Regions from separate parts of the Xenorhabdus sp. KJ12.1 genome, predicted to be linked through region 1. Evidence: predicted binding sites of a transcription regulator. Region 1 holds the regulator's gene; each other region holds the start of a gene.
What was found. Region 1 encodes PurR, which represses purine synthesis genes. Its sites were predicted from a motif close to CANGCAAACGTTTGCNTG; they were not measured.

Region 2: the regulator PurR is predicted to act here: its motif matches at 3,408-3,425, upstream of purM (phosphoribosylformylglycinamidine cyclo-ligase).
Region 3: the regulator PurR is predicted to act here: its motif matches at 4,742-4,759, upstream of AACS92_RS10150 (NCS2 family permease).

What each region holds. Positions count from the first base shown of each region.
Region 1 covers NZ_CAWNQH010000001.1:93,774-100,290, reverse strand. Annotated here, with positions in the region: gene AACS92_RS00445 (riboflavin synthase subunit alpha) at 1-62, shown strand, start outside; gene cfa (cyclopropane fatty acyl phospholipid synthase) at 136-1,287, opposite strand; gene punC (purine nucleoside transporter PunC) at 1,640-2,818, opposite strand; gene punR (DNA-binding transcriptional activator PunR) at 2,955-3,863, shown strand; gene purR (HTH-type transcriptional repressor PurR) at 3,867-4,892, opposite strand; gene sodB (superoxide dismutase [Fe]) at 5,423-6,001, opposite strand; gene AACS92_RS00415 (Grx4 family monothiol glutaredoxin) at 6,361-6,517, shown strand, end outside.
Region 2 covers NZ_CAWNQH010000064.1:33,647-40,163, reverse strand. Annotated here, with positions in the region: gene hda (DnaA inactivator Hda) at 1-262, opposite strand, end outside; gene AACS92_RS09005 (hypothetical protein) at 689-1,039, opposite strand; gene uraA (uracil permease) at 1,252-2,565, opposite strand; gene upp (uracil phosphoribosyltransferase) at 2,632-3,258, opposite strand; gene purM (phosphoribosylformylglycinamidine cyclo-ligase) at 3,488-4,528, shown strand; gene purN (phosphoribosylglycinamide formyltransferase) at 4,567-5,205, shown strand; gene speG (spermidine N1-acetyltransferase) at 5,406-5,969, shown strand; gene ppk1 (polyphosphate kinase 1) at 5,993-6,517, shown strand, end outside.
Region 3 covers NZ_CAWNQH010000067.1:45,193-51,709, forward strand. Annotated here, with positions in the region: gene AACS92_RS10125 (amino acid permease) at 1-183, opposite strand, end outside; gene AACS92_RS10130 (CsgG/HfaB family protein) at 1,298-1,969, shown strand; gene AACS92_RS10135 (DUF4810 domain-containing protein) at 2,000-2,356, shown strand; gene AACS92_RS10140 (DUF799 domain-containing protein) at 2,356-3,024, shown strand; gene AACS92_RS10145 (MATE family efflux transporter) at 3,109-4,449, opposite strand; gene AACS92_RS10150 (NCS2 family permease) at 4,827-6,173, shown strand; gene AACS92_RS10155 (Na+/H+ antiporter) at 6,445-6,517, shown strand, end outside.

The DNA of each region.
Region 1 (6,517 bases):
TTGAACGTTTCATGGCGCAGAAAGAACAAGAAAAAGTATTATCACAGTTGGAAGGTAATTAAAATTTTGCAGAAAAAAGCTACAGTTTTCACTTCTGTAGCTTTTTAATGGTATTCCAAACCCACGAGTAAAATATTAACGCGGAACTCTTAATCCATTTTCAATTCCACGTGGGCTGAACATAACCTGCCATAACTGGATATCTCTGGCGCGAAATGCCCCGGCGCAGGCATTCAGATAATAACTGAACATTCGTTTGAAGCGGGGGCTATAATTATGAGCTATTTTATCCCAGTTTGTAATAAAACGTTCATACCATGCCATCAGAGTACGATCATAGTCAGCTCCGAAGTTATGCCAGTCTTCCATCACAAATTTCCCGGTACTGGCTTTGGCAATCATTGCAATCGATGGCAAATGCCCATTAGGGAAAATATATTTACCGATCCACGCATCGACATTCACTTTATCCCGGTTGGAACCAATGGTGTGCAGTAAGAAAAGACCATCAGGCTTCAGATTCCTACGTACTACGTCGAAATAGTTAGCATAATTTTTGGAGCCGACATGTTCAAACATGCCGACAGAAACGATTCTGTCAAACTGGAGGTTTAGATCCCGATAATCTTCAAGGATAATTTTCACATCCAGATCTTTACAGCGCTCCTGAGCATATTTTTGTTGCTCCACTGAAATAGTGACTCCAGTGACGGAAACGGAATAATGTTTGGCTGCGTAAGCGGCTAATCCGCCCCAACCACAACCGATATCCAGCAGAGTCATACCCGGCGATAACTGTAATTTTTCGCAAATCAGCCGAAGTTTATTAGACTGAGCTTCTTCCAGTGAATTCGCATCTTTCCAGTAGCCGCATGAATATTGCATATTGGGATCAAGCATGAGTGTAAATAGATCATTACCCAAATCGTAATGTTCTTCCCCTACAATCCATGCCCGTTTAGGGGACTGTAAATTAAACAGGCGGGAAGTCATAACCATCAAAATATCCTTAAAATTTTTTGGAATTTTGTGTTCCAGACCAGCCCGTAATATTTTATAAAAGAAAACATCTAAACGCTCACAATCCCACCAGCCATCCATATAGCTTTCGCCTAATCCTAAAGATCCCTGTTTCAATACTCTTTTATAAAAATCAGGGTTTTTGACTTGTATGTCAAAAGGGCGTTTTCCATTAATTTGAATACCCGCCTCCTGAAGCAGGTCATTCGCAATCCTATGCCACTGGTTAGTGATTTTTTTATTTTCTTCAACGAAAGATGAACTCATATACTCTCCAACATTTATGTGGTGGAATTTTGAGGTACCTCTTTGTTACTGGTTATTTATGCTTCCCGGGATTTGTTTTCTTGCCGTTAAACTGCATTTTGAAATCCGTAGGAATATTGAAACTAATCAGAAAATGACTTAAAGGCAGTTATGCCGTTCGTCCGTGATATAAAAGAGAGCTTCATTGCTCTTCTAAACCTCAAATTCCGAGTTTTTAGAATAATGAATCCATATGAGTATATGAGTGAAATAATATTTAAACAATAAGCAAGAAAAAGGCCATATCATCATATGGCCATTCGTTGAGAATATTCTTAGGTATTATATTGTAGAGTAACTAATTGATTGATAATTAGTTAACAATATCATCCTTTCTCTTTTGTAAATAATAACCTATCACCATTGGGATAATGGTAGCTACCATCACTGTTGTCGTTGATAAGAGAGGATTTTTCATAAACATAGCAACAAGCATACTGGCAATAAAACAAAGACCTAATTGTAAAGCATTTTGCAATGCGGCAGCTTTACCGCTGTCTTTCGGATAAACGGAAAGAGCATTTGCTACAGCAATCGGATAAGAAGCGCCATTCATTGCTGCCATAACACAAAAAGGAATAAGAATAACGATGAAAGAAGGATAGAACCAAGCAGCTAAATAGATAAGTATCATGCTTATGGCATAACCTGCCAATAAGATAGGGAATATAGTTTCACTTTTAACTTTTTCTAACAAAATACGGCAGCCATACCCACCCACCATAAATGCCAAAGTTTGTGGAATATAACTTAAACCGATATCTGTCGCGTCATAACCCATACTATTCAAAATAGTTGGTGAACCTGTTAACCAGGCAAAAAAGCCGGCGCTACAGGAAGCATAAATCAAAACATTGCCGCTAAAAACTGATGACTTCAATAAGGTGAAGAAAGAAGCACTATGATTATCTGCGCTGGTATCAATGGGAACACGTTTGTTCGTCAGAAAAAGTGTAGGTATCAGTAGTAACAGCGTTACAACCATCAAGACAAGAAAGATAACCCTCCAGCTTGTGTGTGACAGTAACCATGCGCCTAATAATGGTGCAAGGGCAGGGGAAAGCGCAACTAATGGCATAATCATAGCGAAAACACGTTTCGTGCGTTCAGCATCATATCTGTCGACAACCAGAGCCTGCCAGGAAACGGCAGCAGAGCAGACCCCAACAGCCTGAATAAATCTCAGGACAAGTAATTGAGTCGCATCTGTTATCCAAAGTATGCCCAGACAGCTGAGGCAAAACAGGGACAAACCGATAATCAGAACAGGCTTTCTTCCCAGACGGTCGGAAAGTAATCCCCATAAAAGCTGAGCAACGGCAAAACCGCCGAGAAAAATGCTAAGACTTGCACTGATGGCACCTTTTGATGTGTTTAAATCTTTACTCATAGCATCAAAGGCGGGCAGATACATATCAATGGCTAAGTAGCCGAGCATACTCAGACCAGCAAGATAAAACATAAATGGAAGAGAGTTTTTATTTGTTGTCATTGTGTTAATAAATCGCGTTAGTCAATCGGTGTGGTAATTGATAAAGAAATATGGAGCTTATTTTATATGGCGTGATTTTTGATTGTGAAACGGTATTATTTGTACCATGCTATGAAAAAAATTAAAAGGAAGAAACATGTGGTCTGAATATTCTCTGGAAGTTGTTGATGCGGTGGCAAGAACAGGAAGTTTCAGTGCGGCTGCATCAGAGCTTCACCGTGTGCCTTCTGCTGTCAGTTATACGATAAAGCAACTTGAAGAATGGCTGGCAGTTTCTCTGTTCGAACGCCGTCACCGTGACGTAGAGTTAACTGAAGCAGGAGCTATTTTTGTTAAGGAAGCCCGTTCTGTTATCAAAAAAATGAATCATACCCGGCACCAATGTCAGCAGGTAGCAAACGGATGGCGAGGACAACTCAGTATCGCTGTTGATCAGGTTGTTAAACCAGAACGGACACGTCAGCTTATTCTGGATTTCTATCGTCATTTTCCGGATATTGAGTTATTTATCTATCCCGAAGTTTTTAATGGTGTATGGGATGCGCTGGTGGATGGGCGTGTTGATGTTGCTATTGGAGCAACACGTGCTTCTCCGGTTGGTGAGCGATACAGTTTCAGGGATATGGGTTTTATGCCATGGCTGTGTGTTGCCAGCCCTAAGCATGAGCTGGCGTTCGTAACGGAAAAATTAAATGATGACCAATTGCGGCCTTATGCCAGTTTATGTCTTGAGGATACATCACGAAGCCTGCCTAAACGTGATACATGGGCTTTAGATAATCAGCGGCGGCTGGTTGTTCCTGACTGGGAAGCGGGGTTATCCTGTTTAATGGAGGGATTGTGTGTGGGAATGGTACCTAAACACAGGGCATTACCGCTTATTCGCCAGGGAAAATTGAGTGTGCTTGAGCTTGAGCAGCCGTTACCTGATAGTCCGTGCTGTCTGACATGGTCACAAAAAAGCCATTCACCTGCATTAAGCTGGTTGCTTGAATATCTTGGTGATAACACAACGCTTAATGCTGAATGGCTACAAGAAGACTAACTGTTAGCGACGATAATCAATAAAAGGACCATCGGCAACAGAGCGACGCTCTACAAGACGTGGATGAACCTCGATGGTTTGAGCATCTTCACGTTTATTGATAATCCTATCAAGTAGCGTGGAGAAAGCCATTTGTCCCAGCCGTTCTTTAGGTTGATGAATGGTTGTCAGTGCTGGTGTGAAATAGCGTGCATTACGGATATTGTCATAACCAATGATGGAAATATCCTGAGGAACGCGTAAACCCATTTCATCGGCAGCACAAATAGCTCCCATTGCCATCACATCCCCGCCACAGAACACAGCGGTAGGGCGATGTTTCTGGTTTAAGATCTTACACATTGCCTGATAACCTGATTCAGGCTCAAAATCCCCCTGAACAACCCATTCATCCCGAATAGTGATATTGGCTTCTTTCAATGCCTTGAGAAAACCCTGATGACGTCCACCCCCTGTATTTCTGGCTAATGGGCCGGGAATGGAGGCAATATCACGATGCCCACGTTCAATCAAATACCGGCCAGCTAAATAACCACCGTGGAAGGCATTATCAATAATGGCATCCGTAAAGTCCCCTCTGGATTCCCCCCAATCCATGACAACCATAGGAATATTGCGATAATCCTCCAGCATCCCCAGCAACTGTTGAGGATATTCTGAACACATAACTAATAAACCATCTACACGCTTTTGCGCCAGCATCGCGAGATAAGCTTTTTGTTTGTCGAGGTTGTTATGGGAATTACATAAAATCAATGTATAGCCTTTGCTATAACAACTATTTTCGACAGACTCGATTATTTCAGCAAAATAGGGTGCTTCACTTGAGGTTGCCAATAACCCGATAGATTTTGTGTGGTTGACTTTTAAGCTTCGGGCAACGGCACTGGGAGAATAATTCAGTTCCTTAATGGCAGCCCATACTGCGGCCTTCGTATCTTCGGCGACGAAACGGGTTTTATTAATAACATGGGATACGGTTGTGGTTGAAACACCAGCGCGTTTAGCCACATCTTTAATCGTTGCCATGATAAAAAGGACTCCTGACCTTTTGGTCTAAATTTGTATACCCTTTATCTGGATATAGAACTTTGTTAATCATTTGCCAGTATTATATTTGTATATAGGAAGATAACTGGCAATAATTTAGCGAGAAACCGTGAATTTTGTCTGATCTAGCTCAAAAGTGAAAGCAGTAATCGATGCTATAAAGTATATGTATTAAATATCACAGTGCGATTTTTAATCTTTGAGATAAATAACCACTTAAAATTTATGATGTTGCTGAGTCTTAATTTTCACGATGAGGATGGTTTATGGATACAGATCTGAAATTGGGATTATTGACTGCCTGTAGTGCGTTAGTCATGATTGTTTTTCTGGCGAGTCTCTGTTTGATCGCTTGAGTCCGGAAATAACCTTAAGTCCAGAAATAATATTGTGGTGAAACGCCATCTATTTTTTCAAGGGGAAGTTTTTCACGATTCAGAAAGTATCCATGGATGAAACATGTGTGAAGAACCGGAAAAACTTACCCTTGTATTTAACTGATAGGCTAATTAAGCCAGATTTTCTTCCACAAACTGCCAGTTAACCAGAGCCCAAAAATGCTCCAGATATTGAGGACGTGCATTGCGGTAATCGATGTAATAAGCATGTTCCCAAACATCAACAGTCAGAACAGGCTTATCTTCACCAGTCAGCGGAGTTGCTGCATTGGAAGTATTAACGATAGCCAGGCTACCATCAGTTTTCTTGACCAGCCATGTCCAGCCGGAGCCGAAGTTTTTCAGGGCTGCATCAGTAAATTGCTGTTTGAATTCAGCAAAAGAGCCGAAAGCTTTGTTGATTGCTTCTGCAACTTTGCCGGTAGGTTCACCACCACCGTTTGGTGACAGGCTGTGCCAGTAGAAAGTGTGGTTCCATACTTGCGCAGCATTATTGAAGATACCGCCATCAGAAGTTTTGATGATTTCTTCCAGTGTTTTTCCGGCAAATTCTGTACCTTTAATCAGGTTGTTCAGGTTCACAACATAAGCATTGTGATGTTTGCCGTAATGATATTCCAGAGTTTCTGCTGAGATATGAGGTTCTAAGGCATCTTTAGCATAAGGTAATGCTGGTAATTCAAAAGACATTGCATACTCCTTTTAATATCGGGTTTTTGGCTTTATAAACCATGATTCGTAAAGTATTAATCATGGATAGAGCAAATTTAAGCTTATTATCATGTTGCTATTTTAGTGATTATCTTAACAACTTTTCTGCTAAATAACAGGGAAAAAGATGCGATTTAATGATGAGCTGATGTAGAACTGTTCAGTTTTAATGGATTAAATATTTATAGGGGATGGAAATCTCAGCGATTACAAAATGTTGTTCATGATAAAAATTTGTAGCAGCACGTTCGCTGTAGAAAATCAGCACCAGAAAGTGGTATTCTGAATCAATCTTTTCTGATGCTGATAAACAGCACCTGCGGTTTAAGGAAGTAAAAATGACGACAATTGAGAAAATCGAACGCCAAATTAATGAAAACCCGATTTTGCTGTACATGAAAGGCTCACCGAAACTGCCAAGCTGTGGTTTCTCTGCTCAGGCTGTTCAGGCTTTATCTGCTTGTGGTGAACGTTTTGCTTACGTGGATATTTTGC
Region 2 (6,517 bases), on a different contig from region 1:
CAAAATATGCACGTTTATCGAGTGGCACGTATCCGACAGCCTCTCCTTGCTGGGATAGTTCGGCACAGGCTGCATGGAGCAAATGACTCTTGCCCCCGCCATCGCGGGACCAAAAATAGATATAACTGCCATGTGACTGACTAATAGCCAATTTTATTGCGGCTAATAAAGAAGAATTCTCACCTGCAAAAAAACTGGCGAATGTTTCATCATCTGGCAAATATAAGGGCAATGAAAGCTGCGCCGGTGTATTCAGAAGCACCTCAAACAGAATGGATAACGAACAGCATTAAGTTTACCATAGAAACCAAGTTTACCACAAAAAACGATAACAAATGAAATGAATACTTAGTTCAAGATGGTAGCTGTCATTGACACTCGCTTTTTCATGAAAAAAAGAAAAATAAAGCAAAGAAATAGTAAAAATTTATTTTTAATAAAAATTATCATTGACATATATCCAATATTATTCCTTCCTTTTGTTTCAGAACATTATTTATACTGAACACCCCAAAATACTCTTTGTCGAAACTGTGTTTAAAATCACCATTGATTATGAAATATCTGAAATGAATAATATGATCTATACTGAACTCCATGCGCATTACAAATAACAATCAATATAGAAAATAGCAAAACTTAAAAATATCAGATAACAAACTGAGAATTATCTGTTAATTAATAATAATTATCTTTCTTTATCAGATTGAGAAATGATCAGAGCACTCGCTTCTTTCAAGACCTCAATAATTTCTCCTTTATCTAAATCACCCTCAATAGATATAGAACTACCATCATTTTTAGTGATAGATATTTTTAGATTACGCTCACCACCTAAAAGAGCAATTAATGATTTTCTTAAACCATCAAGATACCTTAAATTATCTTTAATAAACGTGAGCGTTCGCTTAGCTATATTGAGTGTTTTCAAATCCGAGCTTATTGAATTAACTTCTATATTAAATTTTTTAAGCTCTGTATAAAATTCTTTTTCCAATGATTTATCTATATATAGAGTAATATTATTTATGCTTTCCATTTTATCCCTCAATATTTTTCATCTTTGAGTGTTTATACTTACAAGTATAGTAAAAAATTATGGCAAAAAGATAGAAAATCGGTAAGTAGGAATGAGGTGAAATTAGGCAACTATAGGGATATCAAGAAAAATTAGTCAATATTTTTCTAATAAAAAAATAAGAGAAAGAGTTCGTTAAAAAACCCTTTCTCTTAAAGAAAAACCAATACAAATTATTTTATGATTTCACTCGCTTTTTTATCATCGCTGAGTGATTCCACAGAAGAACTAATATACGGTTCATCCGGGCGAATGATACTAATCAATTTGAAAATCAGGCTCATACCAATACCTACTACCGTTGCCAGCGCCATACCTTTCAGCTCTGCTGCACCAATTTGGATTTTCGCACCACTTACGCCGATAATCAGAATGACAGAAGTCAGGATCAGGTTCTGAGCTTTGCTGTAATCTACTTTGGAATCAATCAATACCCGTATACCAGATGCACCGATCACACCATACAGTAATAAAGATACGCCTCCCATCACCGGAACCGGAATTATCTGGATCGCCGCCGCCAGTTTACCGACACAAGAAAGTAAAATCGCCAGAATTGCTGCTCCGCCAATGACCCATGTGCTGTATACGCGAGTCAGAGCCATTACACCAATGTTTTCGCCATAAGTGGTATTAGGTGTTGAGCCAAAGAACCCTGAAATAATCGTTGAAAAACCGTTGGCAAACATCGAACGATGCAATCCCGGATTTTTCAGCAAATCTTTTTGCACTATATTGGCTGTTACGACCAAATGACCAACATGCTCCGCAATGACAACCAGTGCCGCAGGCAAAATCGTCATAATAGCAAACCACTCAAAACGCGGAGTGTAAAAAGTCGGCAATGCAAACCATGGCGCTTCACGCACTGGTGTAAAATCTACGACCCCCATAAAAAAGGATAACGCATAACCCACCAGCACCCCGATCAGGATTGGAATGATCGCCATAAAGCCGCGGAACATAACTGAACCCAATATTGTCACAGCCAGTGTAACCATTGAGATGATCAGATTCGTCGTATTAACATCTGTTCCCGCAGCAGGACGTAGCCCGGCCATATCAGCAGCAACCCCTGCCAGTTCCAGACCAATCACTGCAACAATAGCTCCCATTGCTGCAGGAGGAAACATCACATTAAGCCAGCCTCTTCCCGCGATTTTAACAATCAGGGAAACCAGACAGAACAGCAACCCACAGACAATAAATCCGCCCAATGCCAGTTCATACCCTAAAGGCAACAACAATAATACAGGAGATATAAAGGCAAAACTGGAACCTAAATAAGCCGGGATCCTTCCTTTACAAATAAACAGATAAAACAGTGTTCCAATACCATTAAATAATAAAATTGTGGCGGGATTAATTTTAAACAGAATGGGAACCAGAACTGTCGCCCCAAACATCGCAAATAAATGTTGCAAACTTAACGGAATGGTCTGTCTTAACGGTGGTCTTTCATCTACCCCAATAGTCCGACGGGTCACTATTTATGTCCTCTTATGTTTTACTAGGAACCAAAAAAAAGCCGACTTTTCAGCCGGCTAAAAATATTATTTTGTACCAAATATCTTATCGCCTGCATCCCCCAGGCCAGGAACAATATATCCATGCTCATTAAGGCACTCATCAATTGATGCAGTATATAGTTCAACATCAGGATGTGCTTTTTCCAAAGCGGCAACTCCTTCTGGAGCAGCAACAAGAACCAAAACCTTAATAACAGGACATCCTGCTTTTTTCAGCAAATCAATTGTGGCAATCATAGAGCCACCTGTTGCCAGCATCGGATCAACAATCAATGCCATACGCTCATTGATATCAGAAACCAGTTTCTGAAAATAAGGTACAGGTTCAAAGGTTTTTTCATCACGATAAACACCAACAACACTGATGCGGGCACTCGGAATATTTTCCAGAACACCATCCATCATTCCCAGCCCTGCACGCAGGATAGGTACTACAGTAATTTTCTTCCCTTTAATCTGGTCTATTTCTACCGGACCACACCATCCCTCGATGGTCACTTTCTCAGTTTCTAAATCAGCAGTTGCTTCATATGTCAGAAGACTTCCCACCTCTGAAGCCAGTTCACGAAAGCGCTTAGTGCTTATATCATGATCACGCATCAGGCCCAGTTTATGTTTAACGAGTGGGTGTTTAACCTCAACGATCTTCATGGGTTTCTCCTACTGTATATAGCCGGCAGATAAAAAAATCGCGGGATTATACCTCCTTTTTGGGATCAGGCAACTATCAATATATTGATTTTTAGCAACAACAAGTCATTTTTTCCTATTTTTTATCCGCAATAAACCTGCATAAAGCTATCGCAAACGTTTGCCTTGGCTGTTAGAATTATTCCGTTCTGTTTTATTCATTCAAATGCAACTGCCTGGGAGCTACGCAGTGACCAACAAAACTTCTCTTAGCTATAAAGATGCTGGTGTCGATATTGATGCTGGTAATGCCTTAGTCAATCGTATCAAAAGTGTAGTGAAACAGACCCGACGCCCGGAAGTAATGGGGGGATTGGGTGGCTTTGGTGCATTATGTTCTCTGCCACAAAAATATCGTGAACCTGTTTTAGTTTCTGGCACAGATGGTGTGGGGACTAAACTGCGTCTGGCCATGGATCTGAAGCGCCACGATACAATCGGCATTGATTTGGTCGCCATGTGCGTCAACGATCTGGTAGTTCAGGGAGCTGAACCTCTGTTCTTCCTTGATTACTATGCAACAGGGAAATTAGATGTTGATACCGCATCGAGCGTTATAACCGGCATCGCAGAAGGCTGTAAACAGGCAGGCTGTGCTCTGGTCGGCGGGGAAACAGCTGAAATGCCGGGCATGTACCACGGTGAAGATTATGATGTTGCGGGCTTTTGTGTCGGTGTGGTTGAAAAATCAGACATCATTGACGGCAGTAAAGTTCAGGCTGGAGATGCACTCATAGCACTGTCATCCAGCGGGCCACACTCCAATGGTTATTCACTGATCCGTAAAATCCTTGAAGTGAGCCAGACCAATCCCGAGACAACTGAGCTGGATGGTAAAACACTGGCTGATCATCTTCTCGCTCCAACCCGTATTTACGTTAAACCACTGCTTGAACTGATCGAGCAACTTGAAATCCATGCGATTTGCCATCTGACAGGTGGTGGTTTCTGGGAAAATATTCCCCGCGTTCTGCCTGAAAGTATGCAGGCAAAAATCGATGGCACAAGTTGGCAATGGCCTGCCATTTTTAAATGGCTGCAACAGGCTGGCAATGTCAGCGACCATGAAATGTACCGCACGTTTAATTGCGGCGTCGGCATGATAATTGCGCTACCTCAGTCTCAGGCAACACAGGCAATTGAATGGCTGAATAAAGCGGGTGAAAACGCATGGCAAATCGGCAACATCACTGAATCTGATCATAGCGGGCAGCAAGTTACGATCAGTTAATAAAAAGCCAGTTAATAGAAAGTGATTCAATGAAGACTATGAAAAAAATTGCGGTCTTAATTTCTGGTAATGGCAGTAATCTGCAATCTATCATTGATGCCTGCCAGCAAAACCGGATTAATGGCCAGATCTGTGCTGTGTTCAGCAATAAAGCCGATGCTTATGGTCTGCAACGCGCTGAAGAATCAGCTATTCCAACCCATTTTCTTAATCCGAAGGAATATTCTGATCGCACAGATTATGACTCTGCCCTGCTTACAGCCATTGATCAATATCAGCCCGATTTAATCGTTTTAGCGGGTTATATGAGGATCTTGTCATCTGGCTTTGTGCAGCATTACCGTGGACGACTACTCAATATTCATCCCTCCCTGCTACCGAAATATCCCGGCTTACATACTCACCGTAAGGCGATAGAAAACGGCGATCAGGAACATGGTACTTCTGTCCACTTTGTCACCGAAGAACTTGATGGTGGGCCTGTTATCTTACAGGCGAAAGTGCCCATTTTTACAGAGGATCAAGAAGAGGATGTTATTCGACGCGTGCAAACTCAGGAGCATAATATTTACCCGCTGGTCATTGGCTGGTTTCTGGAAGGCCGTTTGAGCATGGGCAATAATACCGCCATTTTGGATGGGAAAGTACTTTCTCAACAAGGATATGCTTCAGACTAATCGATATAATTAATTCCAAAATTTATTATTAGTTCCAAAACTACAGCATTGTGTTAAGGTTAGTTAGTTAAACTAAACTTAATCATACTAAGGTAAAAATAATTAGCCGGACACCTTGCTGTACTTTATTACTTCATAATATTCTCTTTTATAAAAATCAAAACCAAGTCATCCTTACGTTAAAAGCACTGAGGTATCTAATGTCCAGTGGTTCCGAAAATCCACCCGTAAATCTACGCCCACTTGAGCGGGAAGATCTCCCTTTCGTCCACCAGCTTGATAATAATGCTAGTGTTATGCGCTACTGGTTTGAAGAGCCTTATGAGGCTTTCGTTGAATTATGCGATCTCTATGACAAACATATCCATGATCAAAGTGAACGCCGTTTTATTATTGAGAGTATGAATTCCAAAGTTGGTCTGGTGGAATTGGTGGAAATTGATTATGTCCATCGTCGGGCTGAATTTCAGCTCATTATTGCACCGGCTTATCAGGGGCAAGGCTATGCAACAGAAGCAGTTAAACTTGCGATGGAGTACGCATTTTCAGTCCTAAACCTCTATAAACTCTATTTAATTGTTGATAAAGAAAACGAAAAAGCAATTCATATATACAATAAACTGGGATTTTATACAGAAGGAGAGCTTATTGATGAGTTCTTTGTAAACGGCTCTTATCATACTGCTATCCGAATGTGTACTTTCCAGCACCACTATTTTGCTAACAAAATTAGGCATTCCCAGAGTAAAAAGCAGCACTGTTAACCAATGGACCAAATGGAGTAGTAATGTCCCAAGACCGCCTCTATACAGAAAAAGAACTCAGCTGGCTCTCTTTCAATGAACGTGTGCTTCAGGAAGCGGCTGACAAAAGTAATCCACTTATTGAAAGGATGAGGTTTTTAGGGATCTACTCCAATAATCTGGATGAGTTTTATAAAGTCCGTTTCGCCGATGTCAAACGTCGCATTCTGATTAGCGAAGCGCGGGGTTCTGCAACCGGTGCCCGGCAATTATTAAAAAAAATTCAGTCAAAAGTTGCCAAAATCGATCAGGAGTTTGATGAACTCTATAACGATTTATTGTTGGAAATGGCGCGTAATCAGATTTTCCTAATCAATGAACGGCAGATATCCCCGAATCAGCAAATCTGGCTCCGGCAGTATTTTCGCCAGCATTTACGTCCACACATTACGCCTATCGTTATCAATCCAGAAACTAATCTGGTTGAATTTTTAAAAGATGATTACACCTATTTAGCGGTGGAAATTATTCGCGGGCAGGAAACCAAATATGCTTTGTTGGAAATCCCT
Region 3 (6,517 bases), on a different contig from region 1:
AACCTGAACAGGAAGGAAAACAATACCTGCTCCTATGGCCATGCCAATACTCATGATCACCCAACCCATGTCAGTACCATTGAACTTTATGGCTTGTTTCCATTCAGCTTCTGTCATATTGGCTCGTTTTGCTGCCGAAGAAACATGAGACATGGGCTGATTACCTTTTATTGCTGTTTTCATAATAGTTCTCGCTTACATTTTTGGTGTTGGAGTCGGGTTTAGCTAAGTGCAGGGAGACATACCATATAAACACCAAAGAATTGTTTGCTCAGAAAATGAATTGTTGTGTGTTGATATTAAAGAATTTTATGAAGAAAATGTTTTCCGGATGACTCTGGCTTAATACGTTTTTGGGAAGAGTCATTTTTATGCCTAAATGGGTGCGGTTTATCATTTTCTTTTTATATCAGGAGGTTGTAATTGTTTGTAATATTGAAAATTTAAACAACCAGAGAGAAAACGATGTGTTTTATCACATCCGAACTTGCTCAAAACATCCTGTTAGTATTAAATCCTTTTTATTATTTTAATTATGATATAATTTAGAATATTAATCTAGTTTTTTCTTATTAGCGATAAAAAATGGATAAAAATCCATCTGTCCTGATGTGGGTAATTTTATTTATTTATTTTTATATTTTATTTAATCTGAATCAATTTATGGTCAGAATATTGTATTAATTTATCGCTTTAAATAAAAATAACGGAACGGAATAGATGCTTATCAAATATTATTTAATGATTAATTAAACCATCTGATATTTATATGATTTTAAAATGGCATGTATGTGTTTTTGTTTTGTTTATTTTTTAAAATTATATTTGTTTTGTTTTTCCGTTTTTTTAGCAAGTTATTTCTATTTTTAGATAGGAATTAGTGATTTTATCGTAGTTGTGATATTCAAAACTCATCAGGTATAGTGACACAGGCGAGGCCTAGTGTGAGAAGCTTTGGAAGAGATGTTAATTATCATTTAAGTCAGGGTTTATATAATTATTCCTATTTTTAGCGGGTTGTTTGGAAATAATATTCCGCAATAGATGATATTTCTATAATGATATTTTAAGGTTTAATATCTTCAGTTTTGTTTAACTATAGTGACCGAGCATTGTTGATTATATCATGTTTTATTTCATGGACTTTTCCTATGATAAAACCTATTATTTAGCCGTTTTATCTTGGTCATATCTGCCGTTATATAGTTAATTTCGCTTAAATAGAAACCAGCAAGATAATATAAAGGTATAACTGACCTGACAGGCTGTTAATCAAAAAATTCGCAGGAAGAAAATAATGAAAAGTAAACTGACTTTAGCTTCTGTTTGTCTGGCTTCACTCATGCTAGCCGGCTGTGCAACAGAATCCTCATCAACTCTTCAGGTTCAAAAAGTTTCCTCTTATAACACAACCTACAAAGGTATTCGCAGCCCTATTGCTGTGGGTAAGTTTGAAAACCGTTCAAGCTACCAGAATGGTATTTTCTCTGATGGTATTGATCGTTTGGGTAACCAGTCAAAAACTATTCTGGTGACAGACTTACAGCAAACCGGTCGTTTTAATGTGCTGGAGCGCACGAATATGGCCGAATTGCAAACAGAAGCCGGATTACAAGGTAAAGCACAGAAGTTAAAAGGGGCAAGTTATGTCATTACTGGTGCAGTGACTGAATTTGGCCGTAAAGAAGTAGGTGATCACCAGTTATGGGGAATTTTAGGTCGTGGTAAATCACAGATCGCTTATGCAAAAGTGATGCTGAATGTGGTGAATGTGGAAACGTCTGAAGTCGTTTTCTCTTCAGCGGGAGCCGGGGAGTACAAGCTATCCAACCGTGAAATTATTGGATTTGGCGGCACTTCGGGTTATGACTCCACTCTGAATGGCAAGGTTTTGGATTTGGCAATTCGTGAAGCCGTGAATGATTTAGTGTCAGGTATTGAAAGTGGTGCTTGGAAGCCAACGAATTAATAATAAATATTATATAGGAAAGATCATTTAATGTTTTTGATGAAAAAGACGGGGATGTTACTGGGCACGCTAGTGTTAGTCGGATGTGTACAGGCACCTAAAACTATTTATGAATGGGGTGATTACCAGTCAACGCTTTACCAGTATTACCAACAAGATAAAACTGGGCCACTGGAGCAGATACAGGCTCTGGAAAAAGTGATTGAACAAGCAAAAGCCAAAGATAAACCGGTTCCTCCCGGCCTGCATGCACAAATGGGGCTACTTTACAGCAAAACAGGCAATATTGAGGATGCCTTTCAGCAGTTTGAAATAGAGAAAAGATTATTTCCTGAATCTGCACCTTATATGGATTTTCTGCTGAATAAAAATAAGGGAGTGAAATAATGAACCGGATTTTGGGCGCGATTGGTGCTTTATTTTTGCTGATACTGACGGGGTGTGCCAAACAGGCACCGCATGATTATTCTGCCTTAAGGGCAAGCGATCCTAAATCAATACTGGTTCTGCCAGCAGTGAATAAGTCTGTAGATGTGAAAGCCGCTGGCAGTGTGATTTCTCAGGTTACTTATCCATTGGCTGAGTCAGGATATTATGTTTTTCCTGTTGCGGTAGTAGAAGAAACCTTCCGACAGAATGGTGTGTCTGAGGCTCAGGATATTAGCAATATCAGTTATAAGAAATTGCATGATATTTTTGGTGCAGATGCAGCGCTTTACTTGGATATCACGCAATACGGTACACAATATCAGATCATCAGTAGTGATACTCGTGTGACTGCTGAGGCTCGTTTGGTTGATTTGCGTACAGGTGAAAAAATCTGGGGTGGTATAGCAACAGCATCCAGCGCAGAGAATCGTAACAATGGTGGTGGCGGAATTATTGGTATGTTAGTGTCTGCGGCCATTGAACAAATTGTGAATACTGTCGCTGATAGAGGACACGAAATTGCGGGTATTACCTGCAACCGTTTGTTAAGTGCCGGGCAATACTGGAATGGCCACCTGCTGTATGGCCCACGTTCAGCGTTTTATCGTAAAGAAAAAACAGAATAATTACTCCTGTTACCTTTCCGATTATTTTATTACAAATGCCGCAGATAATTACTGCGGCATTTTTACTAACGTTCTTTAATCTGATTAAACATCCAATCGCTTAGTTTGCCATTTTTTGGATTTCCAGCGCCACGCGTTTACCAGACCACGTACCCACTCATCACAGAAAAATCCAATCCAGATCCCCAGAATGCCCATTCCCATGGTAATTCCCAGAAAATAACCAACGGGGATAGAGATACCCCACATGAAAATCAGGGCAGTATAAAGCGGGAACCGGGCATCGCCTGATGCTCGCAGTGCGTTGACCATAACGATATTAAAAGTACGTCCCGGTTCAAGAAACACTGATAACAGGAAGAGTGGCAGCAACAGCTCAATGATTTTTTGGTCTTCTGTCATCAGGCCGAGAAGTGGTTGCCGGAAAGCCCAGAAAGATAAGACCACTCCAATTGTGACGATAACACCGATTTTCAGGCTTTTTATACCGCGGATATAGGCCTCTTCAAAGCGTTTTGCCCCGACAAGATGACCAACCATAATTTCGTTACCAATACTGGTGGCAATCCCAAAAAGCATAATGAACAGCGATAGCTGGAAATACAGCGTCTGTGCTGCCAGAGATGTTTCGCCCATCAAACCGATAAACGCCTGTGCCGTCATATACTGCAATATCCATACGAGGTTTTCACCGGCCGCAGGCAAACCGATATGCAGGATTTTTCCAAGCATATTCTTTGACCAGCATATGAGTAATTTGGGTACCAGCTTTATTTTCAGGCCATAAAATAGCAAGCCACAAAGGAGAATAACTGCAACAGTACGACCAAATACTGTAGACCATGCCACACCTTCGAGGCCATATTTAGGTAGCCCGAAGAACCCGTACAGAACAATCATATTGCCGACAATTGTCAGTAGATTGGCAATCAGGGTGACATACATGGCTGATTTGGATTTGCCATATACTCGCAAGCAGGCTGCCAGAATAATTGAAATGGCTTCTGGTATCAGACAGATACCTAAAATATGCAGATAAGCAAATCCATCATCCATCAGGTTTTCTGGCAGATTCATGATATGCAGGATTTTGTAGCCGAAGAAAATAGTTACCAATGCACAGCCAAAACCCAACACAAAATTAAAGGCGATGGAAATGTGGATCGCCTGACTGGCTTTATCCCGCCTTCCTGAACCGAGATATTGGGCGATGACAACGCTACAACCAACGCTGATGAAATTAAAGATAGTAATGAACAGATCAAAAACATGATTCCCAACGCCCATCGCAGCCAGATAAGCGGAAGAAATATGGCTAACCATATAGGTATTGATTAACAGCGTTGCCATATGAAGAAAAATATCAATGAAGATCGGCCAGCTCAGGGAAAAAAGCGAACGATCAACAACATCAGATTGATGCATTATAAAAAACCTATTGTTTGAATTGAAATGAGTGGTCTTTTTGTGGTGTGACATATACTCAGAATACAATCGTAATTTTACTTGGTTTATTGGTTGATTGATAGGCAAAACACACGATTTGCTGATAGATAACAGGTAATAAAATTTATGGCTATGACTTGATTCTTATCCCCGATTCACTGGATAATCTTCTGCCTCAAATTATCTCACCATTTTTTTATCTCAAAAGCCAAACGATTGCGTATGAGAAATGGCTGAATTGATAGCTTCAGCATTTTTAGCGTTATTAAGTGACGTAATCGTTTTCGTCGGGAAGGGAGTAAAGAAATGATGAGAAAAATAATGATCGATATTTAACACACTGGCAGGGGATAAATATGTCTGGCACGCAGGCACCAACTCAATGCAAACTCGATAGGTATTTTAAGATAACTGAACGTGGAAGCTCGGTACGTCAGGAGATTCTCGCTGGGTTAACAATATTTCTGGCTATGGTGTATTCCGTTATTGTTGTACCGGGTATGCTCGGACAAGCCGGATTTCCTCATACCGCAGTATTTATTTCTGTCTGTCTGGTGACCGGAATTGGCTCATTGCTGATGGGGTTATGGGTTAATTTGCCGATGGCGATTGGCTGTGCCATCTCACTGACTGCCTTTACTGCTTTTAGTCTGGTATTAGGGCAGCAAGTTAGCATCCCTGTTGCTCTGGGCGCTGTTTTTCTGATGGGATGTATATTCACCTTTATTTCTGTTACCGGTATTCGAGCCTGGTTATTGCGCAATATTCCAATGGGAATTGCACATGGGGCAGGAATTGGTATCGGATTATTTCTGTTGCTTATTGCGGCAAACGGCGTCGGTCTGGTAATTAAAAATCCGAAGGAAGGATTACCGGTTGCCTTTGGTACACTGACTGCCTTTCCTGTCTTTATGACTCTGTTTGGTCTGGCTGCGATTATCGGTCTGGAAAAGAAAAAAGTCCCCGGTAGCATTTTGCTGGTTATCATTGCTATTTCAATCATTGGCCTGATTTTCGATCCTGCGGTGAAATATCAGGGTTTTTTTAAAGTGCCCACATTAGGAGAAGACGGCCTTTCCCTGATGTTCAGTATGGATATCATGGGGGCGTTACAGCCTGCTGTCCTGCCAAGCCTTCTTGCACTGGTGATGACCGCAGTATTTGATGCCACAGGGACTATCAGAGCTGTGGCCGGGCAGGCCAACCTGTTGGATAAGCGTGGGCAGATTATTAGTGGTAGTAAGGCGTTAACCGCTGATTCTGTCAGTAGTATTTTTGCCGGAGCGATAGGCTCTTCGCCTGCTGGCGTTTATATCGAATCTGCCGCAGGGAGTGCTGTAGGCGGAAAAACAGGGTTAACTGCGACCATTGTCGGTATTTTGTTTCTGCTAATCTTATTCCTTTCCCCATTGTCATATCTGGTTCCTGCGTATGCCACTGCACCGGCTTTAATGTATGTCGGTCTGCTGATGCTGAGCAATGTGAGAAAATTGAATTTCGATGATTCTGTTGATGCTGTGTCGGGGCTGTTGTGCGCCGTATTCATCGTTCTGACCTGTAATATCGTGACAGGAATTATGTTAGGTTTCAGCACGTTGGTTGTCGGACGTATTTTTGCCGGTGAGTGGCGTAAGCTGAATATCAGTACGGTAGTCATCGCCATTGCACTGGTGGTATTCTATGCTAGCAGTTGGGCCATTTAGCCAGAACTAGCCTGAAAGTTATGCGTAAGCGGTTAACGTTTGCGCATATATTTCCCTGCCTGATAATTTTTAAAACCTGTCAAATTTTCGACAAAATCCCTCAGATAAGTATAAAATAAGAAAATGGCTTGCGGGTCATTGATTCACAATGTGATTGTTTTTTGATTTTCCAGAATAACTTCAATTTTTGTGGTTATTAGCGCTGTTATTAGAAAGAAAAAACAGTCACAATCTCCTCACCGACGGATTTTTGGCAATTTGTAAGGGTAACATGGAAATATTCTTTACTATCTTGATCTTGATTTTGGTGGTGTCAGTTTCTGGTGTTCTTACTAAGGTGATCC